Regions from separate parts of the Streptomyces sp. WG7 genome, predicted to be linked through region 4. Evidence: riboswitches for the same ligand, from Rfam matches in the RefSeq annotation. Region 4 holds a riboswitch; each other region holds the start of a gene.
The links. Region 4 has a riboswitch for cyclic di-AMP ahead of ACP4J0_RS31025 (M23 family metallopeptidase). Riboswitches for the same ligand answer to the same signal wherever they lie in the genome.
Positions count from the first base shown of each region.

Region 1: another riboswitch for cyclic di-AMP. It lies ahead of ACP4J0_RS09845 (M23 family metallopeptidase); the one in region 4 lies ahead of ACP4J0_RS31025 (M23 family metallopeptidase).
Region 2: another riboswitch for cyclic di-AMP. It lies ahead of ACP4J0_RS18905 (transglycosylase SLT domain-containing protein); the one in region 4 lies ahead of ACP4J0_RS31025 (M23 family metallopeptidase).
Region 3: another riboswitch for cyclic di-AMP. It lies ahead of ACP4J0_RS11185 (C40 family peptidase); the one in region 4 lies ahead of ACP4J0_RS31025 (M23 family metallopeptidase).

Region 1 covers NZ_JBNGGE010000006.1:268,381-275,702, forward strand. The annotation lists gene ACP4J0_RS09830 (carboxymuconolactone decarboxylase family protein) at 1-48, shown strand, start outside; partial or broken gene ACP4J0_RS09835 (TetR family transcriptional regulator C-terminal domain-containing protein) at 91-554, shown strand; gene ACP4J0_RS09840 (SGNH/GDSL hydrolase family protein) at 601-1,386, opposite strand; gene ACP4J0_RS09845 (M23 family metallopeptidase) at 1,591-2,556, opposite strand; cyclic di-AMP (ydaO/yuaA leader) riboswitch at 2,561-2,718, opposite strand; gene ACP4J0_RS09850 (tyrosine-protein phosphatase) at 3,142-3,939, shown strand; gene ACP4J0_RS09855 (DUF6126 family protein) at 3,956-4,072, opposite strand; gene ACP4J0_RS09860 (helix-turn-helix domain-containing protein) at 4,069-4,719, opposite strand; gene ACP4J0_RS09865 (aspartate aminotransferase family protein) at 4,881-6,266, opposite strand; gene dxs (1-deoxy-D-xylulose-5-phosphate synthase) at 6,267-7,322, opposite strand, start outside.
Region 2 covers NZ_JBNGGE010000017.1:20,795-28,116, reverse strand. The annotation lists gene ACP4J0_RS18920 (glycosyltransferase) at 1-320, opposite strand, end outside; gene ACP4J0_RS18915 (GNAT family N-acetyltransferase) at 349-1,419, opposite strand; gene ACP4J0_RS18910 (HAD family hydrolase) at 1,700-2,509, shown strand; gene ACP4J0_RS18905 (transglycosylase SLT domain-containing protein) at 2,648-3,148, opposite strand; cyclic di-AMP (ydaO/yuaA leader) riboswitch at 3,154-3,321, opposite strand; gene ACP4J0_RS18900 (polyprenyl synthetase family protein) at 4,009-5,019, shown strand; gene ACP4J0_RS18895 (LolA family protein) at 5,406-6,638, shown strand; gene ACP4J0_RS18890 (ABC transporter ATP-binding protein) at 6,757-7,322, shown strand, end outside.
Region 3 covers NZ_JBNGGE010000008.1:10,311-17,632, forward strand. The annotation lists gene ACP4J0_RS11165 (lysophospholipid acyltransferase family protein) at 1-563, shown strand, start outside; gene ACP4J0_RS11170 (NAD-dependent epimerase/dehydratase family protein) at 764-1,798, shown strand; gene ACP4J0_RS11175 (TetR/AcrR family transcriptional regulator) at 2,061-2,714, opposite strand; gene ACP4J0_RS11180 (ABC transporter permease) at 2,819-3,820, shown strand; cyclic di-AMP (ydaO/yuaA leader) riboswitch at 4,374-4,516, shown strand; gene ACP4J0_RS11185 (C40 family peptidase) at 4,520-4,993, shown strand; gene ACP4J0_RS11190 (ATP-binding protein) at 5,297-5,788, opposite strand; gene ACP4J0_RS11195 (helix-turn-helix domain-containing protein) at 6,003-6,863, shown strand; gene ACP4J0_RS11200 (DUF397 domain-containing protein) at 6,873-7,115, shown strand; gene ACP4J0_RS11205 (8-amino-7-oxononanoate synthase) at 7,159-7,322, opposite strand, start outside.
Region 4 covers NZ_JBNGGE010000044.1:46,714-54,035, forward strand. The annotation lists tRNA gene ACP4J0_RS31015 (tRNA-Met) at 1-19, shown strand, start outside; gene ACP4J0_RS31020 (PP2C family protein-serine/threonine phosphatase) at 232-1,422, shown strand; cyclic di-AMP (ydaO/yuaA leader) riboswitch at 1,666-1,823, shown strand; gene ACP4J0_RS31025 (M23 family metallopeptidase) at 1,835-2,872, shown strand; gene ACP4J0_RS31030 (aldo/keto reductase) at 3,012-3,956, shown strand; gene ACP4J0_RS31035 (PrsW family intramembrane metalloprotease) at 4,089-5,459, opposite strand; gene trmB (tRNA (guanosine(46)-N7)-methyltransferase TrmB) at 5,470-6,309, opposite strand; gene lhgO (L-2-hydroxyglutarate oxidase) at 6,530-7,322, opposite strand, start outside.

The DNA of each region.
Region 1 (7,322 bases), on a different contig from region 4:
CTGCCCGACGCCGGCCCCGCGGCCGCGACCGCCGCGCCGGCGGACTGAGCCACCGGGACCGGAAGCGGCCGTCACCGCGGGTCCGGGCGGATCGGCCGCCGTACGACGGCGCTGCTCTCCGGCTGGGCGCGGGCGTGCGGTGGTATGCCGCGACCGGGCAGGCCAAGGGGTGGTGGCCGGGGATCGAGGGCTGGGCGGTGACGCTGCGCGAGCCCGCACTCCGAGAGGTCCGCGGGAACCGGACCGCCAGTGGAAGGCTGCGATCGCCGAGGTCGTCGCCGCGGGCGTGGCCGCCGGAGAGTTCTCCTGCGCGGAGCCCGACGGCGCCGCCCTGCGTCTGACCGCGCAGCTCGACGGACCGGCCGCGCAGCTCGACGGACCGGAGGCGTAGCTCGACGGACCGGCCGCGCAGCTCGACGGACCGGAGGCGTAGCTCGACGGACCGGCCGCGTAGCCGACGTCGTACGGGGGGCGCGGTGTCACGGGCCCGGGCGCGGGAGTGGACGGACCGGGCGCTCACCCGGGAACCGGGTCCGGACCGCGCGGCGTCGACGACACCGCGCCGCTGGTCCGGACCGCCCGCCCGCCCACGCCCCGCTGTCAGGCAACCGCCGAGATCCGCATCTTGATGTCGTCCGGCGACAGCGTCCCCTTGGCCGTCACGTGGTCCCCCGACGACTCCCCGCGCAGCCGGCGTCCGATCCACGGCACCAGGTACTCGCGTGCCCAGTGCACGTCGTCCCGTCGTACGTGGAGGGTGCCGCGGGGCGGCAGCTGCGGCCAGGGCTGCTCCGGGTCTGCCGGCACCCGCAGGCCGAGGGCCTGCCCCGCGCGCAGCGCCACGCGCGTGTGCCCCTCGGGTGACAGGTGCAGCCGGTCGGCGTCCCACGCCCTGCGGTCCTGGACGCTCCGCAGCGACCACAGGTCGAGGACGGGACAGCCGTAGCGGTCGGCTACGGCACGGACGTGTCCGTTGTACGTGGCGATCTTGCCGCGCAGATGCTTGAGGACGGGCACCCCACGGGTGTCGAAGCCGGTCGTCACGAGGACGGTGCCGGCCACGGCGGTCAGCGCGGCCACCGCCCGCTCGAACCGCTCCGCCACCTCGTCGGGGTCGGTGCCGGGCCGGATGATGTCGTTGCCGCCCGCCGCGAAGGAGACCAGGTCCGGCGCGAGTTCGGCGACGCGCGGGACCTGTTCCGCCACGATCTGGTCGAGCAGCCTGCCGCGCACGGCGAGGTTGGTGTACCTGAAGTCGCCCTCGGGGCGTCGGTCGGCGAGCAGTACGGCGAACCGGTCGGCCCAGCCGACGAACGCCCCGTCGGGTCCGGGGTCGCCGACGCCCTCGGTGAAGCTGTCCCCCACCGCCACGTACGACCCGATCACTTCTCTGCTGTCACTCTTCGAATCGTCTGCCACGTCGGCCCATGATTCACCTCGGAATGTGACCTACGCGACCGTAGAAAGGGTTGACGGGCGGTGAGAAAGACCACTCCTAAAGTGTTCACCAATTCAGGAATACACCGAAGGCCGGACCCGGGGATCGGGGTCCGGCCTTCGGTCGCGCGGGGGCTGTGCCCGAAACCGTCGTCAGAGGGAGACGCCGTGCGAGCGCAGGTAGGCGATCGGGTCCACGTCCGAGCCGTAGTCCGGCGTGGTGCGGATCTCGAAGTGCAGGTGCGGGCCGGTCACGTTGCCGGTGGCACCCGAGAGACCGACCTGCTGACCCGCCGTCACGGACTGCCCGGCGGAGACGGAGAGCGAGGACAGGTGGGCGTACTGGGCGTAGTGGCCGTCGGCGAGCTGGATGACGACCTGGTTGCCGTACGCTCCGCCCCAGCCGGCGGAGACGACGGTGCCCGCGCCGACGGCCTTGAGCGAGGTGCCGGTCGGGACGACGAAGTCCGTGCCGGTGTGGTAGCCGCTGGACCACATGCTGCCGGTCTGGTGGTACGGGGTGCCGACGCTGCCGCCGGGGACGGGCGAGGTGAAGCCGCTGGTGGCGCCGGCGGACTGGCCGCTCGTGTCCGAGGAGTCCGAGGACGAGGTCTGCGCGGCGTCCGACGACTTCTCGGACGACTCGGACTTCCCTGCCGACGACTTCTGCGGCGCGGCGGGCTTCTCGGCCGCCGGCTTCTCCGACTCGGCGGAGGACGACGGGGCCGACGCCTTGGCGGCCTGCCCGCTGATCGAGAGCTTCAGGCCGGGGTGGATCAGCGAGGGGTCCGAACCGACGGCCTCGCGGTTGTCCGAGTACAGCTTCTTCCAGCCGCCGTCGACGTCCTGCTCGTCGGCGATCCTCGAGAGGTAGTCACCGCTCTTCACCGTGTACGTCCGCGCGTCCGCGTTCTTCTCGGCGCTGCCTCCGGCGGCCTTCTTCGCCGTCGTCGGGACGGACTGCACGGCCTGCCCGGAAACGGACTGCGCGGGAGCGGCGTGGGCAGCGGCGGCGCCCATCAGCGGGAGCGCGAGCGCGGCGCCCCCGGTTCCGGCGACGGCGATGGTGCGGGTCAGGCGCATGGTCCTGGTACGGCGGTGCTTACCCTTCGCGGGCATGACGAATTCCTCTCCGGCGCCTGCGAGGTGAGCTGTCGGGTGCGGGCTGGAGATGCCCGGCCGCGCCGAGACGCGGCTTTACCCCAAGCCGTTCCGGGAACCGGAACAGGCAGTCGTACCTGTGGGTCCCCCGCTCCTGCCGTGTACGGGTGGTGGGTGGGTGCGGGTTCCGGTCGGCGGCAGGATTAGGCGTCCGTCCGGATCGGTGGTGAACGTAAGGGACCAGGACGCGCAGGGACAAGCGAGGGGTTCCATTGACAGGTGTTCCGATTGATCCTTTACGGGAATCACCGGTCACCCTCCGTCGATTCGCGGAGCGCCGTCTCACGTAAACCGCCTTGAAAACCGGCCTGATTACGTGAGCATGACGAGCAACGCACGGTCACGGATATGACGCTGCTCACGCGGCGCCTCGCCACCCTCTTTCATTTCAGCGCTAGTTGGAATGAAAGCGCCAATTCGGACAGAAGGCTTAGGAATGGCGTAGTCGGACGGCTGAAACGCCGAGGCTCCAGGACCGTGCCGTATCGTCGAGTGGTGCCCGTCGGCGAGCGGCGTCGACGGGGCGGAGTGGGAGGAGTCCCCGTGACGCAGCAGGTCCCGTCGACCGAACCCGAGCTGGCCGGTGTGCGCAACTTCCGTGACGTGGGCGGACTGCCGACCGTGGACGGGCGGCGAGTGCGGCAGGGGGTGCTGTTCCGCAGCGGTCACCTGGCGCACGCCACCGGTGAGGACGCCGCGTTCCTCGCCTCGCTGGGCCTGCACACCATCTTCGACTTCCGCAACGCGGCCGACCAGAAACTCGAAGGCCCGGACGTCGAGCTTCCGGGCGTGCGCAATGTGAACCTGCCGCTGAGCGATCCGGCCGACGGCGCCGAGTTCTGGAAGATGGTCCGCGACGGGGACCTCGACCAGCTGCGCGAGATCCTGGCGGACGGCAAGGGCGCCAACCGGATGATCGACTCCTACCGCATGATCATCAAGGAGCGCACGGCGGAGCACTCCCGGGTGCTGCACGCGCTCGCCGAGGACAGCGTCCCCGCCCTGATGCACTGCGCGGCCGGCAAGGACCGCGCGGGCCTGTCGATCGCCGTCACCCTGCTCGCCCTGGGCGTCGAGCGCGAGGCCGTCGTCGACGACTACCTGAAGTCCAACGCCGCGCACCGCCGCTACAAGGTACGCCGCAGCAGCTCCGCCGCCTCGGCCTACTCCCCCGAGGTCATGGAGCTGCTCAGCCCCCTGTTCGACGCGCGGGTCGAATACCTTGCGGCGGCCTTCGAGACCGTCGAGGAGACCTGGGGCGGCGTCGACGCGTACCTGGAGAAGGGCCTGCGGATCACCCCGGAGACCCGGGAGCGGCTGCGCGAGCGGATGCTGGACTGAGGCATCCACTCACCCGCTACTTGGCGCCGACCTCGAAGAGCAGGTAGATGAAGGCCGCGAAGACGTGGCCCACGATGAGGTAGATGAAGAGCCGCACCCACAGGGCGCGCGGGAACTTCTCCTGCAGATTCATGGCATCTCTCCTAGGGTCGGGTGGATCGCGGTGGTGGCCGGTCCCAGGCACAGCGCCGCCGTCGGGCTCTGCAGCAGGGTGTGGACGAAGAGCAGTTCGACCCCGTCGGCGTCCTGGGCGGCGATCCGGTGCGGGGTCAGCGAGTCGAAGTGCGCGCTGTCGCCCGGAGCGAGCCGGTGCACGGTGTCCCCGAGGCGCAGTCGCAGCCGGCCCCGCAGGACGTGGAGCCACTCCTCGCCGGGGTGCACCCGCACGATGTCGCCCTGCGAGCCGTGCGGCACATGGACGCGCAGGGCCTGCATACCGCGGCCGGCCCCGCCGGCCTGCCAGTACGTCCATCCGCCCGCGAACGTCGGTTCCATGGCGTCCGCGCGCACGACGGCGTCCCGGTCCACCGCCGTCTCACCGAGCAGCTCCGACACGGTCGTACCGTAGATGCGGGCGAGGGAGAGCAGCATCGGCAGCGAGGGCTGACGCTGCCCGGTCTCCAGGCGGGAGAGATGGGCGGGCGACAGCCCGGCGGCGCGGGCCGCCGCCTCGAGGGTGAGGGCGGCCCTGCGCCGCAGGGCGCGCAGCTGCGGTGCCACGACGGACACCGCGTCCGCCGGCGCGTCCGGCGCCGGTGGTCTGGACTCGTGGGAGGTCATGCCTCCATTCAGTCCGAGAATTGCCTGTCAGGCAATTTTTTTGCCTGACAGGCAAAGGCGACAGGCAAAAGCGACCGGGCGGGCGGCCCTGGCAGTCCTCCGAGACGGCCGGGAGCGGTCCTCCAAGACGTGCGGGAGCGGTCCTCGGTGGCTCCGTCCCGCTAGCGGTTGGCCACCGCCTGCCTGACCAGGGTCTTGCCGAAGTCCCACATCAGGCCTCCTCCGTTGTGCGCGTCGTCCATCACCTCGGTGAAGGCGTCGACGAACCGGTCCGCGTCCGCCACGTCGATGATCAGCGGCGGGATCAGCTTGATCACCTCCAGGTGGTCGCCGGAGACCTGGGTGAGGATCCGGTGGCGTTGCAGCAGCGGCACCACCACCATCTGCGCGAACAGTCCCTTCCGCGTGGCCTGCAGCATCGTCCACCGGCTGCGCAGCTTCAGCGATCTCGGCCGGCCGAACTCGATGCCGATCATCAGCCCCCGGCCCCGGACGTCGGCGAGCAGCTCGTAGCGGTCCACCAGCTCCGTCAGCCGGGACTTCAGCCGCTCCCCCACCGCGGCCGCGTTCGCCACGATCTCCTCGTTCTCCATCACCGAGAGCACCGCGAGCCCGGCCGCCATGGCCTGCGCGTTGGCCCCGAAGCTCGCCGAGTGGACCAGCACCCGGTCCATCGAGGAGAACACCTTCCGGAAGATCCAGTCCCTGCCCAGCGTGGCCCCCACCGGTACATATCCGCCGGACAGTGCCTTGGCCACGCACACCAGGTCGGGCTCGACGCCGTCCTCGTGCTGGAAGGCGTAGAACTTCCCGGTCCGGCCGAGGCCCGTCTGCACCTCGTCGGCGATCAGCAGTGCCTTGTGCCGGTGCAGCAGTTCCTGCGCGGCGCGCAGATAGCCGGGCGGGGCCTCGTGCACGCCCTTGCCCTGGACCGGCTCCACGATCAGCGCGGCCACGTCGCCCTGCTTCAGCTCCCGCGCCAGTGCGTCCAGGTCGCCGAGCGGTACGGCGGTGTCGGGCAGCAGCGGGGCGAAGCCGTCGCGGAAGCCGCTCTCGCCGTTGACGGACAGCGCGCCGGTGGTCAGCCCGTGGAAGGCGTGCGTGCAGTACAGGATCCTCGGCCTGCCGGTCGCGTACCGGGCGAACTTCAGCGCGGTCTCGACCGACTCCGTGCCGCTGTTGCCGAAGAAGACCCGGTCCAGGTGCGGGCTGTAGGAGAGCAGCTTCTCGGCCAGCAGCCCGGGCAGCGGCGGACAGTCGAAGCGGGTCAGGTCGGCCAGCGAGGCGTCGAGGACGTCGTGCAGTGCCTTGCGCACGACGGGGTGGTGGCGTCCCAGGCCCATCACGGCGAACCCGGCGAGCATGTCCAGGTAGTCGTTGCCGTCCGCGTCCCAGAAGTGCGCGCCCTCGGCCCGCTCGTAGACCTTGTCGAACCCGATGGTGCGCAGCATGCGCGGCAGCTGGTGGTTGAGGTGCCTGGCGTGCAGCTCGTACCGCTCGGCTCCGCGGTCGGCCAGGAGGGCGGCGAGGTCGAACTCCTCGGTCATTCAGTTCTCTCCTTGCACTGGCATGACGATCCGTCCGCCCTCGGTCCGGTCTCCGGCCTTCTGTCCGGCCTGCGCCGCGGTCGGTGCCGCGGTCGGTGCCGCGGTCGGTGCCGCGACGGCCAGGCTCGCGCTGATCCGGCCGGCGATCTCGACCGGGGTGAGACCGATGTCGGCGAGCACCTCGGCGCGCTTGGCGTGTGCGAGGAACTGCTCGGGGATGCCGAACCGGCGTACGGGAACATCGACCTCCGCGTCGCCCAGCGCCAGGGCCACCGCCGAACCGACCCCGGCCGCACGGCTGTTGTCCTCCACGACGGCCACCAGGCGGTGCCGGGCGGCCAGGGGTGCGAGCGCCGGGTCGACGGGTTTGACCCAGCGCGGATCGACGACGGTGCATCCGACGCCGCGGGCCTCGAGCAGCTCGGCGGCGCGGAGGCAGACGGGCGCCATCACGCCGACCGCCACCAGCAGCACCTCGGGCCGGTCGGCCGCGTGCAGGACGTCCATGCCGCCGACCCGGTCGACGGCCGGGACCACCGGCCCGACGGACTCCTTCGGGAAGCGCACCAGCGTCGGCGCGTCGTCGACGGCGACCGCCTCGCGCAGCTGGGCGCGCAGCTGGTCGGCGTCGCGCGGGGCGGCGATCCGCAGGCCCGGGACGACCTGGAGGACGGACATGTCCCACATGCCGTTGTGCGAGGGCCCGTCGGCGCCGGTGACCCCGGCCCGGTCCAGGACGAAGGTGACCCCGCAACGGTGCAGGGCCACGTCCATGAGCACCTGGTCGAAGGCGCGGTTGAGGAAGGTGGCGTACACGGCGACGACCGGATGCAGGCCGCCGGTGGCGAGGCCGGCCGCGGACACGGCGGCGTGCTGCTCGGCGATGCCGACGTCCCAGACCCGGTCGGGGAACCGCTCGGCGAAGCGGCCGAGACCGACCGGGTGCAGCATCGCCGCGGTGATCGCCACGACGTCGTCGCGCTCCTCACCGATCCGGACGATCTCCTCGCCGAACACGGAGGTCCAGGACGGCGCGTCGGAGGGGCTGAGCGGCGC
Region 2 (7,322 bases), on a different contig from region 4:
CTGACCAGGGCGAACACCGCGCCGGACGTCACCGGCGCGCTGCCCGGCCCCGGTCTCAGCTCCGTCGCCACGGAGCCGGCAGCCGACTGGACGCCAGGAGCTCTCTCGGTACGAGCGGCTGCCTCAATGCCGTCGGCTCCCTCGGCACGAGCCCTCCGGACGCCGGGAGCCCCGTCGGCACGAGCTGCCCCCTCGGCGCCCTCCCCTGCCTCGGGGTCGTCGGCTCCGATGTCCAGCTCGGCGACCTGCACCGGCCCGATGCCGAGGAACCCCTCTATCTCCCGCCGTGTCTCATGCCGCGCACGCCGCACACCGGCCATGCGCCCACCCCCTCGTAGATGCCCTCCGTCATGACCGGCGAAGCCGGGCCGCGCCCCTCAACGTCCGCACCGCCAGCGACGCCAGCCGGGGCCGGTCGCGCACGAAGCCGTGCGCGCGGCGGGCCGGCTCGCGGCCGAGCCAGTGCAGCGCGGCGCCCGCCCCCGGACGCGTCGCCGCTCCCTCGTACACGGGCAGTTCACCGGTCTTCAGCGAGTCCTTGTACTCCGCCGGGCCCCGCCCCATGTCGAGCATGCCGATGCCCTCGGCGGCGGCCGCCTCGGCCATCCGCAGATGCAGGATCAGCCCCGGCGAGTACTTCGCGAAGTCCGGGTCGTACGCCGGGAACCAGCAGGCCAGCACCGTCGCCGAGCGCAGTCCGAAGTGGGCGGCGACCGGCCGGCGGTCGGCGTAGAGCACGGACAGCGTGCCGGTGCACTCCGGTGCCCGGGTCTCGGCCAGCCGTGCCACGAGCCGGCTGATCCACTCCTGTGCGAACCGGTCGCGGCGCCCCGTCCTGCGGTACTGCGCCGACTTCCACTCCATGAGCGTGCGCAACGCGGCCGGGTCACGCTCGTCGAACACGAAGCGCACGTCACCGACCTGGCGGCCGAGCCGGCGCTCCTTGGCGAGGGTGGTCTTGAGGAACTTCGGTGACCGGTCGCGCAGTACGCCCTCGTACGCCTCGTACCCCCGCTCGACGTCGATGACGTAGGTGGTGAGCTCCTCGGCGGCGTACGGCACGAACAGCTCCTGGTCCGCCTCCAGGTTGTCGAAGGCGAAGCTCGACAGGGAGCAGGCCCGCAGCAGTTCGCGGGTGTTCAGGGCGAGGTCCTGGCGCAGCACCGCACCCTGGCAGTCCGACACCCCGAGTCCGATCGCCCGGCCCTGGCCCAGCTGCCCGCGCTCGTGCGGCAGGAAACCGGACGCCTCCCCGCCGTCGTACACCACCGCCACCCGCGCCCGCGGCCGTACCCGGCCCACGACGTCGGTGAACTCCGGTTCCATGAACGGATTGCGTGGTGCCGTCGACTTGGCGCGCAGCTCCCGCCAGTGTTCCCGTTCCCCCTCGCCCAGCTCCTCCGGCCTGAGCACACGCACACGTCCGCTGTTCAACCCGACCCCCCGATCAAGTTCCCCCTGGACAACAGGAAGGTACCTCCGGGGGCTCCCGGCCGGTAGGTAGCGGACCATGTTGTTGCCAACCGGTGCACAGGCCTTTAACCGGCTTTAGCCGATGATGTGCCAGGTTTCGGACAGGTTCGTGCGTCCTCGTGCGCCCGTGTGCCGTACTCGTGCGCACTCGTGCCGTACTCGCGCGTCCTCGTTCGGATGCGATCGCGGGTGAGTCGGACAGGTGCGGTGTCCGTATTCTCTGATCATGGACCGCACCGCATATTCACTCGTCGCCACCGACCTCGACGGCACGCTGCTCCGCGGCGACGACACCGTCTCCGACCGGTCGCTGGCCGCGCTGGCGCGGGCGGCAGGGGCCGGTGCGCGGCACCTGGTGGTGACGGGGCGGCCGGCGCCCCGGGTGCGGTCCCTGCTCGACCGCCTCGGCTGCACGGGACTCGCGGTGTGCGGACAGGGTGCCCAGGTGTACGACGCCGGCGCGAACCGGATGCTGTGGTCGGTCACCCTGGACCGGGAACTGGCCGAGACCGCACTCGGCAAGATCGAGGCCGAGGTGGGGCAGGTGTACGCCGCGGTCGACCAGGACGGCGTCGACGGCCTCACGCTCATCGAGCCCGGGTACCTGATGCCCCACCCCACGCTGCCCGCGGTGCGGGTCGAGCGGCGCGACGAACTGTGGTCCACGCCGATCAGCAAGGTGCTGCTGCGCCACCCCGACCTGTCCGACGACGAGTTGGCGGCGACGGCGCGCGCGGTGGTGGGCTCCCTCGCCACGGTCACCATGTCGGGGCCGGGGACGGTCGAGCTCCAGCCGTGCGGCATCACCAAGGCGACCGGCCTGGCGCTGGCCGCCGAGCGCCTGGGGGTGAGCCGACGGCGGACGATCGCCTTCGGGGACATGCCCAACGACATCCCCATGTTCGACTGGGCGGCACACGGTGTCGCCATGGCCGACGCCCACCCCGAACTCAAGGCGGTGGCCGACGAGGTCACCACGACGAACGAGGACGACGGCGTGGCCGTCGTCCTCGAGCGGGTCTTCGGGGCCTCCTGAGCGGAGCCCCCTCGGCCGAGGAGCCTCCTCGGCCGGAGCCTCTTTGTCAGTGCCTCAGTGCCTCAGGCGTCAGTGCTTCAGTTCCTCAGGCGCCAGTGCTTCAGTGCCTCTGTGGCAGTGCCTCTGTGGCAGTGCGTCTCAGTACGCGCCGAAGACGTTGTCCATCGAGCCGTATCGGTCGGCCGCGTAGTTGCAGGCCGCGGTGATGTTGGCGACCGGGTCGTACGGGTCCCAGGAGGTGCCGGGCACGTGGTACGCCTCGAAGGTCGGGGCGATCACCTGGAGCAGCCCCTTGGACGGGGTGCCGTTGATGGCGTTGATGTCCCAGTTGTTGATGGCGTACGGGTTGCCGGACGACTCCCGCATGATGTTGCGGTGGATGCCCTCGTACGTCCCGGGGATGCCGTGCTGGGCCATGATGTCGAGCGACTCCCGGATCCAGCCGTCGAGGTTGTCCGGGTAGGTCGTCGCCGCGGTGGTGGCGGCCGCGGCGGCCGTGGTGGTGGCCGGGGTGGCCGCGGACGCGCCGGTGGCGCCGAGGAGCGGCAGGGCGAGCACGGCGGCGCCGGTGCCGGCCACGGCGAGCTTGCGGGCGAGGCGGCTGGTCCGGGCGTGACGGTTCTGACCGTTGGCAGACATGTGTGAGTCCCTCTCCTTACGCCTGCGAGGTGAGCTGTCGGGTTCGGGCGGGGAGGTGCCCGGCCGGGTCCTGACGGACACGGCTTCACCCCGAGCCGCTCCGGTGGTGACCGGTGCGGCGACTTACCTGGGTCCCCCGCTCCTGCCTGCGAGTTTGTTGGCGGATGACTGTGCGTCCGGGCGGTGGCAGGATTCGGCGTCCGCCCGACAGGCCGGGAACGTATGCGAGAGCACATGTCCGAAACAAGTGCAGGAATCACCCAACGCGCCTGTTGACCTTGATCTGAGGGGTTTGAGGTACTTGATCCTTTGCGGCTGCCAAGGGCCAAATGCCTTGCGGGGCAAAGGGAGGGCACAGTCGGCGGCAGGGTTGCCCGGAGGTGCGGAGGAGTGAGTCAACTCACCCGCATCGACAAGTGTGGCAAATCGGGCATTGAGGCCAACTGTGGGTCAATTGCCCATGGGTGGGAGGGGTTCGGGTGCTGGTCGACGGCCGGGCGGGCCTGCTGTCGTGCGCACCCCGTGTGTGACCCCGCCCTGAGCGGTGTTTCCGCGCGCCCTGGGGGCATCCGTTCGGGGTGGGGCAGGGTGAGCCGAGTGGGTGACGTATTCGGAGTGCGAGCCGTTGGGAGGGGTGATGTGATCATCAGTGGCGGGTTCTGGCCCCGGCGATGTCGATCAATATCTGCTCATATCGCCTGATCAAAAACATACTGTTCATGATCCGATACCGACCGGCCTGTAACGGTGGGCGCTCGCGGTGATCGAAAGGTGACCGGATACGCTGGCTCGAGTGGTGGCAGCGACCTATCGACAAACCAGGTAATCGCCAGTAGACACCAGCAGACAGGAGACCCCTCGTGACCGTCGTCGGGCCGTTCGGGCTGAGCGTGCGGGACCAGGCTCTGGAAGCCGATGTCCAGGCCGGATTGGTTGCTGTCGAGGAAGGGTTGCTTGAGGCAACCAAGAGCGAGGTTCCGTTCATCACGGAGGCCGCCCAGCATCTGGTGCGGGCCGGCGGCAAACGATTCCGGCCACTGCTGGTGATGCTCTCGTCCCAGTTCGGCGACCCCTATGCCCCCGGGATCGTGCCCTCGGCCGTCGTCGTGGAGCTGACCCACCTCGCCACCCTCTACCACGACGACGTGATGGACGAGGCCGCCGTGCGGCGTGGCGTGGCCAGCGCCAACACCCGCTGGGGCAACTCGGTCGCGGTCCTCACCGGCGACTTCCTGTTCGCCCGCGCCTCCCAGATCCTCGCCGACCTCGGGCCCGAGGCGGTCCGCGTGCAGGCCCTGGCGTTCGAGCGGCTCGTCACCGGACAGATCCTGGAGACGGCGGGGCCGCAGGACGGCCGGGACCCCGTCGACCACTACCTCGACGTGCTGGGCGGCAAGACGGGATCGCTGGTGGCGGTCTCCTGCCGGTTCGGCGCGATGATGTCCGGCGCCGACGAGACGGTCGTGGACGTGCTGACCCAGTACGGCGAGCGGCTCGGCGTCGCCTTCCAGCTCGCGGACGACGTCCTGGACATCGCCTCCGACTCCCAGGAATCGGGGAAGACGCCCGGGACCGACCTGCGCGAGGGCATCCCGACCCTCCCGGTGCTGCGGCTGCGCGAGCGGGCGGCCCGGCTGGGGCTGGCCGACGACATCGCCCTGTGCGAACTGCTGGGCTCCGACCTGAGCGACGACGCGCGGCACGCGGAGGCGCTGCGGCTGCTGCGCGCCCACCCCGCGCTGGAGCAGGCGCGACGCGACACGGTGCGGTACGCCAAGGACGCCCGGGCGGCGCTGGCCCCGCTCAGGGAGTGCGAGGCGAAGGCCGCGCTGGTGGAGCTGTGTGACGCCGTGGTGCACCGGGCCGGCTGAGCACCCTGGCCACCCGGGACCTGCGCCGGGCGGGCCGCCGTAGGGCGGCGGGTGGTGACCTGTGCCGGGCGGGCCGTTGTAGGGCGGCGGGTGGTGGCCTGCGGCGGGTGGCGGCGTAGGGCGGATCATGGCGTACGGCGGCGATGCGCGGCGTACGGCTGTGGGGGTCCACCCCCTACGGGCCGGGGGAGTCGTGACCCCTCCGTGTCATCCCGCAGGAGTAGACGGAGTTGAGCCCGCGGTCTGACGATTCCGCCTGGCCGATTTGGTCAGATGGACACCACGGAAAACACCAATCCTCACCGATTCGGGTGAGAATGGCGGCTCACGGGTGGACGAGTGCGAGGTCGCGAGACAGCCGCCGCCGACGAGGAGGCAGGGCACACATGGCACCGATCGATTCCGACGACAACACGACGGCCGGGGCGGACGAGGGCCTGCGGGCAGGGCGGCGCAGGGCCGCGCGGTACGTCGTTCCGGTCGCGGTGATGGGAGTGGCGGCCGCGACGATCGGCCTCGTCCCGGCGATCGCCGACTCCGGGGACCCCGACCTTCCGAAGGTCACGGCGGAGCAGCTCATCGAGAAGATCGCCAAGTCGGACGTCCAGCAGCTGTCCGGCACGGTCAAGATCAGCACGGACCTGGGCCTGCCGGACCTCGGCGGCCTGGAGAGCGGCCTGATGTCCGGTATGGCCGGCGGTTCGGGTGGTCCGGGCGGTGACGAGGAGGGCTCCGCGGCCGACCCGTCGGCCAAGCTCACCGAGCTGGTGACCGGCACCCACACGCTCCGGGTCGCCGCCGACGGCCCCGACCGGCAGAAGCTGTCGCTGCTGGAGAACGCCGCCGAGTACAGCCTGATCCACGACGGCAAGGACGTGTGGGGCTACGACAGCAAGTCCAACGAGGTCTACCACTCGACCATCTCCGGCAGCGCCGAGCAGCCGGAGAAGGAGGTGCCGGCCACCCCGAAGGACTTCGCCGACCAGGCCCTCAAGGCGGTCGACGACACCACCTCCGTGACCGTCGACGGCACCGCGCAGGTGGCCGGCCGGGACGCGTACCGACTGATGATCAAGCCCAAGCAGTCCGGTTCCACGGTCGGCGCCATCAGCGTCGCGGTGGACGCCAAGACCGGCATGCCGCTGAAGTTCACGCTGACTCCGGCGAGCGGCGGCGCCGCGGTCGTGGACGCGGGCTTCACCGAGGTCAGCTTCGCGAAGCCGGACGCATCGACGTTCGACTTCACCCCGCCCAAGGGCGCGAAGGTCACCGAGGGTGACGAGGTGGCCGAGGCGCCGGAGCGCGGGCGGGAGGCCGGGGGCGACCTCGCCGAGGAGATGGACGGCCTGGCAGAGCAGGGCGGTCCGGAGGTCATCGGCGAGGGCTGGAACTCGATCGCCACCTTCGACACCGGCGGTCAGGGCCTGCCCACGGCCTCCGCGGGCGGCGACCTCGGCGGCTTCCTCGGCTCCTTCGGCGACCAGGTCAAGGGCGACTTCGGCTCCGGTACCGTCTTCAAGACCCGCCTGGTCAACGCCCTGATCACGGACGACGGCAAGGTCTACGCGGGTGCGGTCACCAAGGACGCGCTGGTCAAGGCGGCCGACGCAGCCCAGTAAGCGTCGGCGTCAAGAGCCCCGGGTGCCGGGCGTCGGGTGCTGGGCATCAGGTGCCCGTCACCCGGTGCCGGGCACCGGGGCGTCAGTGCGTAGGAGCGATTTCGAAGTGAGGGAGCCGATGGCCGAACCGGCCGAACCGTCCGCCACGGAACCGGTGGGCGCGAGTGAGGAGAGCGGCACGGATGACGCCGTCATCGCCACCCGTGCGCTCACCAAGCGCTACCGCGGCGGCCAGCTCGCCGTCGACGGTCTGGACCTGACCGTCCCGGCGGGCAGCGTCTTCGGCTTCCTCGGCCCCAACGGCTCCGGCAAGACCACCACCATCCGCATGCTGATGGGCCTGATCGAACCCACCTCGGGCACCGCCCGGGTGCTGGGCCGGACCATGCCGGGTGCCGCCCGCGCCGTACTGCCCCGGGTCGGTGCCCTCATCGAGGGCCCGGCCCTGTACGGCTTCCTCTCCGGCCGCGACAACCTGTTGCGCTACGACGCAGCGGACCCGACCGCCGACCCGCGCACCCGGCGTGAGCGCGTCGCGGCGGCGCTGGACCGGGTGGGCCTCGCGGCCGCCGCCGGCAAGAAGGCGAAAGCGTATTCGCTCGGCATGAAGCAGCGCCTCGGGCTCGCCGCGGCGCTGCTCCAGCCGCGCCGCCTGCTGGTCCTGGACGAGCCGACCAACGGGCT
Region 3 (7,322 bases), on a different contig from region 4:
TCAGGCGCCGCATCACCTTCCTCGCCAAGGCCGAGTACTTCACCGGCCCCGGCCTCAAGGGCCGGCTGACCGCGTTCTTCTTCCGCAGCGCCGGGCAGATCCCCGTCGACCGCTCGGGCAAGGAGGCGGGGCAGGCCGCGATCCGCGAGGGGCTCGGCGTACTGGGCAAGGACGAGTTGCTCGGCATCTATCCGGAGGGGACGCGCTCGCACGACGGCCGGCTGTACAAGGGCAAGGTCGGCGTCGCGGTGATGGCGCTCAGGGCCGGGGTGCCGGTCGTGCCCTGCGCGATGATCGGCACCTTCGAGGCGCAGCCGCCGGGGCGGAAGATCCCGAAGCTGCATCCCGTGGTGATCCGCTTCGGCGAGCCCCTGGACTTCTCCCGCTACGCCGGCCTGGAGAGGGAGAAGGCCGTGCTCCGCGCCGTCACCGACGAGATCATGTACGCCGTCCTGACCCTGTCCGGACAGGAGTACGTCGACCGGTACGCGGCCGAGGTGAAGGCCGAGGAGGCCGCGAAGGCGGCGAAGCGGCCGAGGTTCCCCCGGCTGCCGCCCCGCTAGAAACCCGTTGCCCGCCGTCCGGCGGCGGTCGTGCACCGTCGCCCCCGGTTGAAACCGTCGTCCGCCGTCGGCAGCGCGTGGCCGCCGTCGGCAGCACGTCGTCCACCGTCGGCAGCACGTCGTCTGCCGTCGGCAGCACGTCGTCTGCCGTCGGCAGAACAACGTGGCCGGGCGGCCGGGCCCGCGCCTACGGTCGCCTCATGACACGTGCTGTGGTGGTCGGAGCGTCGGGGCAGATCGGACGAGTGGCCGTGGGGGCACTGGCCCGGGACGGCTGGGAGGTGACGGCCGTCTCGCGCGGCGGCGAGCGGGACGAGGACTGGCCCGGGGACGTGCGGGTGGTCCGGGCCGACCGGGAGGACGACGCCGCCCTGTCGGCGGCGGTCGGTGACGGCTGTGACGTCCTGGTGGACATGGTGGCCTTTGGAGTCGGGCACGCGCGGCAACTGGTCTCGCTCGCCGGGCGGGTCGGCTCGGCCGTGGTGATCTCCAGTGTGTCGGTCTACGAGGACGACAAGGGCCGCAACTTCGACACCCAGGCCGAACCCGGCGGCTTCCCCGAGTACCCGGTGCCGCTCACCGAGGAGCAGCGCACCGTCCGGCCGGGTGACACCTCGTACCCCACCCGCAAGGTGGCGCTGGAGCGGGAGCTCCTCGCGGCCGGCGACCGGTTGCCCGTCACTCTGCTGCGCGCGGGCGCGGTCCACGGGCCGTACTGCAGGACGCCGCGCGAGCTGTACTTCGTCAAGCGCAACCTCGACGGCAGGCGTCGGCGCGTCCTCGCCTACGGCGGTGCGAGCCGCTTCCACCCGGCGAGCGCGCACACCATCGCGGAGCTGGTCCGGCTGGCCGCCCCGCGGCCGGGTACGCGCGTCCTGAACGCCGTCGACCCGGATGCGCCGACGGTGGCGGAGATCGCGGCGGCGATCGACGCGGTGATGGGCGTCGAGACGGAGGACGTACTGGTGGACGGGCCGCCGCCCGCGGACGGTGTGGGAGACACGCCGTGGTCCGTTCCCTCGCCGGTCGTGTGCGACATGTCCGCGGCCGAGCGGGAGTTGGGCTACCGGCCGGTGGTCCGGTACGCCGAGACCCTGCCGGACACGGTCGCCTTCATCGAGGAGCGGCTGGCCGGACGGGACTGGCGGGAGGCGTACCCGAAGATGTTCCGGGCGTACGGCGACCTCTTCGACTACGCGGCGGAGGACGCCTGGCCGGCGGCGCGGCAGGGCTGAGCAGGGCAGGGCAGGGCAGGGCAGGGCAGGGCAGGGCAGGGCACGATACAGGGGCGGCCGGGGTGGGCCGCCCCTCCTCGTGCCCGCTGTCGTCACGGCGCTTCCTCGCCGGTCCGACGAGCGGAGGAACGCGTTCGGCCGACGGCTCCTCAGCCCCGCGAGGCCGATGCCTCGTCCAGCAGCCTCCGCAGCCGCGACGCGTCGCGCGCCACGGCCGTCACCGGCGCGGCGGGCCCGGCGAGCGGCGTCACGGCCGCTCACGTCAGCCGGATTCGTCCGACTGATCACCGGGGCCGTCGGATACCTGACGCATACTCAGCAGCCCTCGCACGCCCGCCTGAAGAGCCTCCGGCGAGAAGCTGCCGAACAGGGCGTACTGGGCCCCGAAGCCCTGCACCGTGGCCATCAGTGTCCGGGCCACGGCGTCCGGGTCGACGTCGTCGCGCATCATGCCGGTTTCCTGGTAGCGGATGACGACCTTCGCCCAGGCGGCCGTCGCCTTGGCGAACCCCTCACCCAGGAGGGCGGACAGCGCGTCGTTGCGCAGCGTCTCGGACCAGGCCTGGATCATCAGCCGCGGGAACAGCCACTCGCCGCTGTCCGTCACCGCCGGCCGCTCCCGCGCCATGTGCGCCAGGGTGCGGGCGACTAGTTCGTCGGGCATGGGCGGCGGGTTCTCCTGCGCGGCACGTTCGTACACGTCGCGGATGGCGCCCAGCACCTCGGTGACGATGGCCTCGATCAGCTCCTCCTTGCCGCTGAAGTAGCGGTAGACGGCCCCCGCGGAGAGGTCGACCTCTTTCAGCACGTCCTGCATCGACGTGGCGTGGAAGCCGTTGCGGGCGAAGCACAGCGCGGCGCCGTCGAGGATCTGCCGGCGGCGGGCGTCGAGGTGTTCCTGGGATACGCGGGCCATGGCCCCAATCTAAAACGAACATTCCTTCTTGACAAGGCGCCCGAGACCGCCGCACCGTGGAGGCAGGACTAAAACGAACGATCCTTCTCTCAGAGGAGTCACCCATGTCCGGCCCCTCCGCTCCTCACGGCCGCCGTGTGGCCGCCGTCGTCGTCCTGCTTCCCGTACTGGCGGCACTGGCACTGTGCGCCTTCGCCTGGCCGGCCGCCCGTACGTCCGCCCGCGATCTGCCGCTCGGCGTGGCGGGACCGCCCGCCGCGATCACGCAGGTGGAGCAGCGGCTCACCCAGCGCGAGGGCGCCTTCGAGATCCACCGCTACGCCGACGAGGCCGCGGCCCGCGACGCCGTCGAGGACCGGACCGTGTACGGCGCGGTGGTCGCCGGCGACCGGGGCGCGAAGCTGCTCACGGCGTCCGCGGCGAGCCCCTCCGTGGCCCAGCTGCTGCAGCAGGCGGTGACCGGGCAGGCCTCCGCCACGGGGACGCCGGTCCAGGTGGTCGATGTGGTGCCCGCCCCCGAGGCGGATCCGCGCGGCGCGGCCCTGGGCGCGAGCGTGCTGCCGCTCGCACTGGCCGGGATCGCGACCGGCGCCGTGGTGACCCTGCTGGGGTTGCGCGGCGTGCGAGCGGCCGTCGCGGTGACCGGCGCCGCCGCGTCGACAGGCGCGGTCGCGGCGGTGGTCGCGCACAGCTGGCTCGGGGTGGTCACCGGTGACTGGTGGGCCGTGGCCGGCGTGTTCGGGCTGTCGGCCCTGGCCGCGGGCGCGGGCGTCGCCGGGCTCGGGGCGCTGCTCGGGCGCGCGGGTGTCGGGCTGGGCGCGGCCGTGATCATGCTGCTGGGCAACCCCTTCTCCGGCGCGTCCTCGGCGCCGGAGATGCTGCCCCGGCCGGCCGGCGCGATCGGCCAGTGGCTGCCGCCGGGCGCGGGCGGCTCGCTCCTGCGCTCGGTGTCCTTCTTCGAGGGCGCCGCGGCCACCGGCCCCGCGCTCACGCTCACGTGGTGGTCCCTGCTGGGCCTGGGCGCGGTCCTGCTCGGCGGCGCACTGCGACAGCGCGCACCCGGCGCCTCACCGGCGCCCGACCGGGCCCCGGCCCCGGCCGCCTGATCCCCGGCCGTGCGCGGCCGGGCCGCGGACCCCGCCACGGTGCGGGGCCCCGGCCCGGCCGCCGTGCGCACCGGTGCGTCAGGGCCGGAGTGCACGCCGGCACCCTGGTCCGGGCGCCGCGCGTGCGGGACGGTGAACGGCGGGCGGCGCGCGTCAGCCTTCCGCCGTGTTCCGGCAGTTGACGCGCCGGTGGCCGAAACGGACCAAACGGCGTACCCCCTTTCGGCGTAGGAACACCCTCGATTTCCGACCGGCCGAAGTTGCGCGACCGCTGCTGCTCACGCGGCGGAACGAGCCGCTCCGCCGCTGGTCCCGGGCTCGTCACCACCCCCGGCTGTGACTCGAACGCGGAGGTGTCCACCCGAACGGGCGAGTGGCGTGTAACAACACAAAGGGCACGTTCCGTTGGGATTCTCCCACTGGGCGAGACAAGATCCGTGACTGACGACAAGCCCTCGCCGCAGCGGCGGGGCGGTCCGGGCGGACGCCGAGTCCTGCCGCCGCCCGGACGACCGGTCGACAGGAGTGGATCGGCAGGAGTGGAGGACCCGAGCACGACGGGTCGCCGGAACGGTCATCTCCGAGAGAGAAGCCGGGCCGAGCAGCCCTTGGGGTGAAGCCGCACTCGTGCGGCCGGGCAACTTCGCCAGCCCGAATCCGACAGGTCATCCTTCACAGGCGGCTGACGAAGGGTTGCGCATGTCTGCGCTCAATCGTGTCCCGTCGCTGATGGCCCGTGCCGGTACGGCCTCGGCCCTCACCCTCGCCGCGATCGGCGGATCCGTCGTGGTCCCCGGTGCCGCCTCCGAGGCGGCCGCGGCGACCTATGCGGCGAAGGCCCTCAAGATCGCGGCCTCCAAGAAGGGTTCACCGTACAAGTGGGGCGCCGTCGGACCACGCAGGTTCGACTGCTCCGGGCTGACCCTGTATTCGTTCAAGAAGGCCGGTAAGAAGCTGCCGCGCACCGCGGCTCAGCAGTACAACAAGACCCGTCATATTTCCGCCAAGAACCGCAAGGTCGGCGACCTCGTCTTCTTCCACTCGGGCAGCAGCGTCTACCACGTCGGCATCTACGCCGGGAAGGGCAGGATCTGGCACGCCCCGAAGACCGGGGACGTGGTCCGTCTGCAGAAGATCTGGACCGGCAGCGTCTGGTACGGCCGGGTCAATTGACGTCCGCTCCTCGCCCGGAAGGGCGGGGTCTCCTGGCACGGCCCGCCCACGGCCTCGGCGGGTCCCCGCTTCGACGCGCTGTGCCGGTACCCGTACCGGCCCTGCCCGCACCCGACGCGCCGAGGCCGCCGGTCCGGCGGCCCTGGCGACGTCGGCCGCCCCGTCGATGTGCCGGTCGGGGACGGCCCCGCGCCCCGCACGCCCCGCGCTCCCACACGCGCACGTGCGGCGGTTCGGTACTGCCCTCGACACTGCCCTCGACGCCTCACACGGAACAGACTCGCGGCGAGTGCCGCCGGCGCCTCACCGTTCGGGCTCCTGCCGTCCCGCGACCCGCCCCACGGCCGTGGCCGGCTCGGGCGGCACCGGACTGCTCGGCGGCGTCCAGGGCAGTTCGATGAAGACGGTCTTGCCGCCCTCGCGCGTGCGCCGCACCCTCAGCTTGCCGCCGCACTCCGCCGTCAGCCAGCGGATGATCACCATGCCGCGGCCGTTGTCCTGCTGGACGGCGGCGGGCAGACGCTTGGGAAACCCCGGATGGCTGTCGGTGACGCCGATACGCAGTCGTTCGTCGCGGTCGAGCACGAGGTCCACCGTGAAGGTGGGTGACTGTCCGAGCGTGTGCTGGACCGCGTTGGTGGTCAGCTCGGAGACGATGAGCCGGACGGTTTCGGACACCTCGGTGTCCGCCGGCAGGCCCCACTCCACCAGCGTGCCGACCACATAGGTACGCGCGGCGGCCACCGAGGCGGGATCGCTCGGCAGAGTGACGGATGCTTCCAGATGGTCTGCCATGGCGACGTCGTCCCTTTCCCACGGGACCGCAGCCGGACACGGAGCGGATGGTTCGAGTACGGTCCCGGACTGGTGCTTCGCCGTCAGACTGCCACCACCAGGCCCGGTAAGGGCGGCGATCCACCAAGATCTGCATATATCTGTCGCTCGATGCGGTGAACTCTGCGACGGCAGAGCGTATTTGGGCGGCTCATAAGGAGTAGAGGAGTGGCCCATGCAGCACGGCCCCGTGGTGCGCCGCCGGAAGCTGGGCGCGGAACTGCGCGCCCAGCGCACGTCGGCGGGTATCACCAGCGGCGAGGCGGCCCGGCTGGTGGGCTGGCACCAGTCGAAGGTCAGCCGGATCGAGACCGGGACGAGCGGGGCGAAACCGGCCGACGTGCGGTTACTGCTGGACGCCTACGGCGTGGACGACGAGCAGCTGCGGGAGCTGCTGGTGATGCTGGCGGGCTCCGACGACGCGGGCGGCCGGAACCACTGGTGGCACGCCTACCGAGGGGTGCTGCCGCCGACCTACCGCGACTTCATCAGCCTGGAGTCCCAGGCGAGCGCGATGCGCACACTGGAGACCACCGTGGTCCCCGGTCTGCTGCAGACGCCGGAGTACGCCCGCGCGGTGACGCGTGCCGCGGTGGACGGGCTCCCGGAGGAGCGGCTGGACACCCTGGTGGAGGTGCGACTGGCCCGGCAGGACGTCCTGCGGGCGCAGCCGCCACTGGAGCTGAGCGCGGTCCTGGACGAGTCGGTGCTGCGCCGGGAGGTGGGCGGGCCCGGAGTGATGTCCCGTCAGCTGGCGCGGCTGGTCGATGCCGCGCGCCTTCCCCATGTCCGGCTCCAGGTCCTGCCCTTCGCCGCCGGGGCGCACATCGGTGTCACCGGGCCTTTCGTAATCTTCTCCTTTTCGAGCACTTCTGATCTGGACGTGGTTGTTCTCGACCACTTGACGAGTAGCCTGCACCTCGAACGGAAAGAAGACCTAGAGGCCTACACCGAGGCCTTCAACACCCTTCTGATCCATGCCCTTTCGCCCGAGGACTCGTTGGACTTCATCGCCGCGACAGCGGCAGGCGCGTAAGGAGGCACCATGACAGACTCCGTGTCCGAACTCCCCCCGAACATCCCGTCCAGTACCGATCTGCCCGGCGTGCGGTGGCTGCGCAGCAGCTACAGCACCGGGGCGAACAACTGCGTCGAAACGGCACGGCCGTCGTCCGGCCCCTGGGCCGGACTGCTCGCCGTGCGCGACTCCAAGGACCCGGCCGGGCCCGCGCTGCTCTTCTCCCCCGGGAGCTGGGCGTCGTTCACGGCCGGGATCCACCGCCGCTGACTCCGGCCGGGCATCGGACGACGCACGGCCGTGTCACGCCGACTCATGGCCGCGTCTCGCCGATCACCCGCACAGCGCGTTCGATCTGTTCCCCGGAGAGGTCCGCACGAGCGGTCAGCCTGAGCCGTGAGATGCCGTCGGGCACGGAAGGAGGGCGGAAGCAGCCCACGGACAGGCCGGCCGTACGACAGTCGGCCGCCCACCGTA
Region 4 (7,322 bases):
TCAAATCCTGTCCCCGCTACTGAAGACCGAAGGCCGGAATCCTCAGGGATTCCGGCCTTCGGTGCGTTCTGCCCCCCCGGCGCATCGCCCAGTCACCAGTCACCAGTCACCAGTCACCCGGTCGGCCCGCACGGCTCGCCCCCCACCCCCGCTCCGGGAAACCTGGACGGAGGGACGGCAAGCGGCGCAGACGTGCGGGGTGGCGGGAGACCAGTGGTGCGGCCAGGTGACGTGGACGACGAAGGGACGTACGCCAGAGCCGGCGGCCGACTCCCCGGCGACCCCGTGCCCGACCCCGGCGTCGGTGACGGCCCGGAGCCACCCCGGCCGGACCCGGGCCGGCCGCGGGCGTGGCGGACCTCGTACGGGCGGGCCTTCGTACGCCTGCTGCCCGTACTGCTGATCGTCGTCGCCATCCTGTACGACCTCTTCACCCCGAGGTACTTCACCGCAGGCCCCCTCTACACGGCCGCGCCCCTGGTCGCCGCCCCGATCTACTCGCGGCGCGGCACGGCGCTCACCGGTGCCGCCGTCGTCGCCGCCGTCGTCGGGCTGCAACTGAGCAAGGGCGTCATCCACTACGTCGACTCCCTCACCGAACTGATCACCATCGCGACGGTCGCCGTGCTCGCCGTCCTCGTGAACGGCTTCGTCCGCCGCACCGGCGAGCGCCTCGTCTCCGTGCGCGAGATCGCCGAGGCCGCCCAGCGCGCCGTGCTGCCCGAGCCCGCCGAGCGGATCGGCGGCTTCGAGATCGCCGCCTGCTACGAGGCCGCGCAGGCCGACGCCTTCATCGGCGGCGACCTCTACGCCGTACAGGACAGCGCGCGCGGCATCCGGCTCATCGTCGGGGACGTGCGCGGCAAGGGCATGGGCGCCGTGGGCGCCGTCGCCGTCGTGATCGGCGCCTTCCGGGAGGCCGCCGAACAGGAGGCGACGCTGGAGGCGGTGGCGCAGCGGCTGGAGCGGGCGCTGGCCCGCGAGGGCTCCCGCCGGGACGGACTGGACGCCTTCGAGGGCTTCACCACCGCCGTGCTCGCCGAACTCCCGCACGGCGACGGGGTCGTCCGCATCGTCAACCGCGGCCACCCGCCGCCCCTGCTGCTGTACGCCGACGGCACCCTGCGCCCACTGCCCGCCCGGGAATCGGCGCTGCCGCTCGGCATGGGAGAGCTCGGCGTGTGGCCCGACCGTGCGGAGGAGGCCGACTTCCCCGGTGGGGCCACACTGCTGCTGTACACCGACGGAGTCTCGGAAGCCCGGGACGCCCAGGGCGAGTTCTACGACCCGCAGGCGCGGCTGGCCGGCCGCGTCTTCCGGCATCCGTCGGAACTGCTCGGCACCCTCGCCGACGACGTGCGCCGGCACTCCGGGGGCGGCATGGCCGACGACATGGCACTGCTCGCCGTACGACGGCCCTGACCGATGTCACGGCACGTGACGGACCGACCGCCCTCCGCATAACAACTGACACACCATCAGAAAGTTGTGACGCGAGGGGGAATACTGAGACGGGGTCAACTCGCCCCGCTTTGACCGCCCATGAGGCGTACGTCCCGGCCGGATTCGTTAATGATCTAGAGGAACGGCTTGGAATCCGAGCCTCGCGTCTATTAACGTTCGATAACGCAGCGCGGTCGTCCCAGCCGTCACAGAAGGCGGCTCCGTGCGCACGCGCCGAATCCCGCAAGGGAACCGGGGAACCACCACATTGGGGTGAATCGGGCGTAAGGCGCCGTGGAGACACGGCGGATATACGCGCGTAGGAGACCTTCCTGCTCCGAACCCGTCAGCTAACCCGGTAGGCGAGAAGGAAGGAAAGGAGCACGCCCACGTGGCGTCCAACCGGCCTGCCCCCGAGGCCCCGTTCGTGCCGAACCAGCACGACGCGGACACCTTCGGCTACGACGGCTACCGCACCGAAGAGGGCCCCTGGGAGGAATGGAATCCCACCGCGGAATCCATCCGACCGGTACGCGGCCGGCACCGCGTCGCCAAGCAGCGCGGCGGACTCGCCCGCAGCTCCACCGTCCTCGGCGTCGGTGTCATAGCGGCCGTCGGCGCGGGTGGCATGGCCAGCGCGCAGACCGGCAAGCCGCCGGTGTCGATCTCCATGCCGGACCTGCCGAACGTCGGCTCGCTCATCTCCGACGACGAGGAGCCGGAGCCCGAGGGTTCCGCCACCCCGCTCAGCGGCATCGGCGTGGCGGCCGCCACCGCCACCGGCACCGAGGACACCGCCGGCGCCGGTGAGACGCTGCGGGCCCGGATCATGGCGCAGGCCGAGCAGCAGCAGGCCCAGGTGGAGAGCAAGGCCGCCGCCGAAGCCGTCGCCGCAGCCGAGAAGAAGGCCGCGGAAGCCGCCGCCGAGGCGGAGAAGGAGGCCCAGGCCAAGGCCGCCGCCGCCAAGAAGAAGGCGCAGGAGGCGGCCGAGAAGAAGGCCGAGGCCGAACGGCTCGCGAAGCTGGCCAAGCAGTACACCCTGCCGACCTCGTCCTACACGATCTCCTCGAGCTTCGGTCAGGCCGGCGCCTACTGGTCCTCCGGCTACCACACCGGCCTGGACTTCGCCGCCCCCACGGGCACGCTGCTCAAGGCGGTCCACAGCGGCACCATCACGTCGGCCGGATACGACGGGTCGTACGGCTACAAGACCGTGCTGACCCTCGATGACGGAACCGAGATCTGGTACGCCCACCAGTCCTCCATCAGCGTCAGCGTCGGCCAGAAGGTCGCCACCGGCGACATCATCGGCCGCGTCGGCGCCACCGGCAACGTCACCGGCGCCCACCTCCACATGGAGGTCCACACGGCCGACGGCGGCGGTATCGACCCGATGGCGTGGCTGCAGAACAAGGGCCTCAACCCCTGAGTACCCACGCTGACCCATCCGCTCCCCGCTGATCCCCGGCGGTCCTGACGGCAACCCCCCGACGTCAGGGCTGCCGGTTTGCGGGTTCTTTGCGCCACGGCCGGAATCACATCGTCCGGTGTGTTCGTTGACGCAGGACATGACTTCTCTGCGCAAGCTCGGCTCCTCCGACCTGGAGGTCTTCCCCCTCGCCCTCGGCGGCAACGTCTTCGGCTGGACCGCCGACCGGGACCGCTCCTTCGCCGTCCTCGACGCCTACACCGCGGCCGGCGGCAACTTCCTCGACACCGCCGACTCCTACTCGGCGTGGGTCGACGGCAACACCGGCGGAGAGTCCGAGACCCTCATCGGCGAGTGGCTCGCCTCCCGCGGCAACCGCGGCGACGTCGTCCTCGCCACCAAGGTCAGCCAGCACCCCGAGTACCCGGGACTGACCGCCGCGAACATCAAGGCCGCCGCCGACGCCTCGCTGCGCCGCCTGCGCACCGACCACATCGACCTCTACTACACCCACTTCGACAAGCCCGAGGTGCCGGTGGAGGAGATCATCGGCGCGCTCGACGAGCTGGTGAGGGCGGGCAAGGTCCGGCACATCGCCGCCTCCAACATCTCCGCGGAGCGGCTCGCGGAGTCCCTGGCCTTCTCCGACCGCGAGGGCCTCGCCCGCTACGTGGCCCTCCAGCCCCACTACAACCTGGTCTCGCGCGACACGTACGAGGGCGAGCCGCGCGACCTCGCCGAGCGGGCCGGGCTGGCCGCCGTGCCGTACTACGCCCTCGCGTCCGGCTTCCTCACGGGCAAGTACCGGCCCGGTGCGGACGTCGACAGTCCTCGGGCGGGCGGCGCCGCGAAGCACCTGGAGACCGAGCGCGGCCGGCGGGTCCTCGCCGCCCTCGACGAGATCGCCGAGGCCCACGACGCTCCCGTCGCCACGGTCGCCCTGGCCTGGCTGGCCGCACAGCCGACGGTGGCCGCGCCGATCGCGTCCGCGCGCACGGTGGAGCAGCTGCCGGCGCTGCTGGGGGTGGCGGAGCTGAGCCTGACGGAGGACGAGGCCGGGAAGCTCACGGAGGCGTCGGCCTGAGGGCCGGTCGCGCCGGCGGACCGGGCGCTGTGGGCCGTAAGCACCGGGAGCTGTGGGCCGTAAGTCTGCGGGCGGGGCGTCCGATGGCCGGGCGTCCGCGGGCCGGGCGCCGTGCGACGGGCGGCTGCGGGCTTACGGCCGGTAGGGGTCGGGCGGGGCGTACGGGTGGTGCGGGCTGGAAGGGGCGTAGGGGTTGCTCGGGGAGTATGCGGCCGGTGCGGGGTACGGTGCCGGGGCCGCCGCGGGACGGCCGGGGCCGTACGGCCCGTACGCGTACGGCCAGGCCGGTACCGCCACCGGCACGGGTGGCGCGGTGGCCCGCGCCGCGTAGTCCAGCGCCGGTCGGGCCACGTCGCGCCGGTGCCACAGGGCGTCGAGCAGTTCCCGCTCCCGCAGGGTGAAGTCGGCGCCCGCCGTGCCCCGGCGCCCCCGCTGCCGGAGGAACGCCAGCGAGGTCGCGTACGCCTCGTACCGTGCCACCGCCCGCGCCGCCTCCTTCCCGCCGTGCCGGTGTGCGTGCTGCCGGGCGATGCGGCGGGCGCGCATCGAGCCGAGCGCGTACGGTTCGGCCGGTGCCAGCCACCCGGCCATGACGTACACGGGCAGTTCGGTCCGTACGGTGCCCAGTTCGCGCTGCCGGGTCCAGATCACCAGCCAGGTCAGCAGACCGAACGAGGGCACCATGACAGCCGCGTACACGGAGAGGAAGCCGTACTCGCCGAACGAGGCCGAGCCGTTCCACAGCGCGTGCATGCCCATCGCGAGCAGCAGGCCGCACAGGGGGAGCAGGGCCCGGCGCAGGCGGTGACGGCCCGCCCGGAGCGCGGCGATGCCGAAGCCGATACCGGTGAGCACGGTGAAGAGCGGGTGGGCGAACGGCGACATCACGATGCGGACGAAGAAGGTCGCCGCGGTGACGGACGTCAAGCCGCTGTCGCCGGTGAGCTGGTCGGTGCCGAAGGCGGTGCCCAGGTAGAGGATGTTCTCGGTGAAGGCGAAGCCGGTGGCGGTGACACCGGCGACGACCACGCCGTCGACGATGCCGGTGAAGTGGCGCCTGCGGAAGAGGAAGACCAGGAGGACGGCGGCGGCCTTGGCGGACTCCTCGACGACCGGGGCTATGACCGTGGCGCCCAGGGTGTCCGCGCCGGCCGGGTCGGCGGTGGCCGTCGCTATCCACCTCGTCGCGAAGCTGTTCGCGACGATCGCTATCAGCGCCGCCGCGCAGGCACCCCAGGCGAAGCAGAACAGCAGGTTCCGCCAGGGTCCGGGATCGACCCGGTCCAGCCAGCGGAACGCGGCCACGAGCAGCGGCACCGGCAGTACCGCGAGGCCCAGCCCCACCAGGAACCCCCGCGTACCGGTCTGTTCGCGCACCAGGGCCAGGATCACCAGGCCGGCCAGCGCGAGCAGTGCCACCAGTGCGCCGTGCCGGACCCAGGCGCGCTGCCACCAGTGCGGTTGCATGTGCGGACGCGTCGGGTACGGGGGACTGGTGGCCACGGCATGGACCCTAACCGGTGGAGGGCTGCTCCTTGTGCGGTACGCGGTGGAAGAGCAAGTCGTTCACCACATGACCCTTGTCCAGTCCCTGGCCCTCGAAACGGGTCAGCGGGCGGTGGGCGGGGCGCGGCGCGAATCCGCCGCCCGGCACGGTGTTCTCGAAGTCGGGATGCGCGGTGAGGACCTCGAGCATCTGCTCCGCGTACGGCTCCCAGTCGGTGGCGCAGTGCACGAAGGCGCCCGGCGCGAGCCGGGTCGCGGCCAGGGTCAGGAACTCCGGCTGGATCAGGCGGCGCTTGTGGTGCCGCTTCTTGGGCCAGGGGTCGGGGAAGTAGACGCGCAGCCCGGCGAGGGAGTCGGGGGCGAGCATCTCGCGCAGGAGGATGATCGCGTCGCCGTTGGCCACCCGGACGTTGGACAGTCCGTCCCGTTCCGCGAGACCGAGCAGGTTGCCCTGGCCGGGGGTGTGGACGTCCACGGCGAGGATGTTGGTGTCCTGGTCGGCGGCGGCCATCTGGGCGGTGGCCTCGCCCATGCCGAAGCCGATCTCCAGGACGACGGGGCGGGAGTTCCCGAACAGCTCGCCGAGGTCGATGACCCGCTGCCCGTCGATGTCCAGCCCCCACACGGGCCACAGCCGCTGCAGCGCGTCCGCCTGCCCGGCGGTCACCCGGCTCCGGCGGGGCTGGAAACTCCGAATCCGCCGCTCGAAGTGCGAACCGGCGGGATCGGCCTTCGGCCCGTCGGGAAACCGGGGCTCACCCTTGGTACGGGTGTGCCGGACGGAGACGCCGGTATGCGGTGCGGCGGGCTGGGGGGCGGCTTCGGGGGCACGGTGGAAGTCAGACACAGTGCCTCAATTTTACGGCCACCGGTGCGCGTCACCGCGGGCAGTCGTGGCGCCTCCAGGACCTGAACGGCCCGGGAGGTGCTTCAGGGGCGGCACGGAGGTGACCCAGGGGCGGCACGGTGGCGGCACGGGAGGTACCCCAGAGGCGACACGAGGGTGGTGGAGACTGCCCCCCGCTCGAGCGGCCCGCCCCGCGCCGGGCGACGCGGCAGACCCCGGATCACCGCACCGCCGCCAGCATCGCCAGCGCCCTCCGCCCCACCTCCCGCCCGATCGGCAGCGACGCCGTCGCCGCGGGCGAGGGCGCGTTCAGGACGTGCACGGCGTGGGCGCCCTCGCGGATCAGGAAGTCGTCGACCAGCGTCCCGTCCGCCAGCACCGCCTGCGCCCGCACCCCCGCGGGCGCCGCCACCAGGTCCCCCTCCGTCACCGCGGGCAGCAGCCTGCGCACGGCGCTGGTGAACGCCTCCTTGGACAGCGACCGCCGCAGCTCGCCCGCCCCGTACCTCCAGTGCCGCCGGGCTATCCGCCACGACCCCGGCCAGGTCAGCGTCCCGCCCAGCTCGCGGGGGCGCACCACGCCCCAGCCGTACCCCTCCCGGGCCAGCGCGGGCACCGCGTTCGGCCCGACGTGGACGCTCCCGTCGATGCCGCGGGTCAGGTGCACGCCGAGGAACGGGAACGCCGGGTCCGGCACCGGATACACCAGTCCCCGCACCAGCTCCGGGCGCGCCAGCTCGTAGTACTCACCCCGGAAGGGGACGATCCGCATGCCGGGGTCGTCCCCCGTCATGCGGGCGATCCCGTCGCAGTGCAGCCCGGCGCAGTTGACCAGGACCCGGGCGCGGAGCACCTCCCCGGAGCGGGTGCGGGCGGCGACTCCGAGGCCCGGACGGCGGTCGATGTGCCGCACCTCGGCGCCGTAGCGGATCTCCGCGCCGGATGCCCGGGCCAGCTGCCGGGCCACGGCGGTGTAGTCGCAGATGCCGGTCGTGCCGACGTGGATGGCGGCG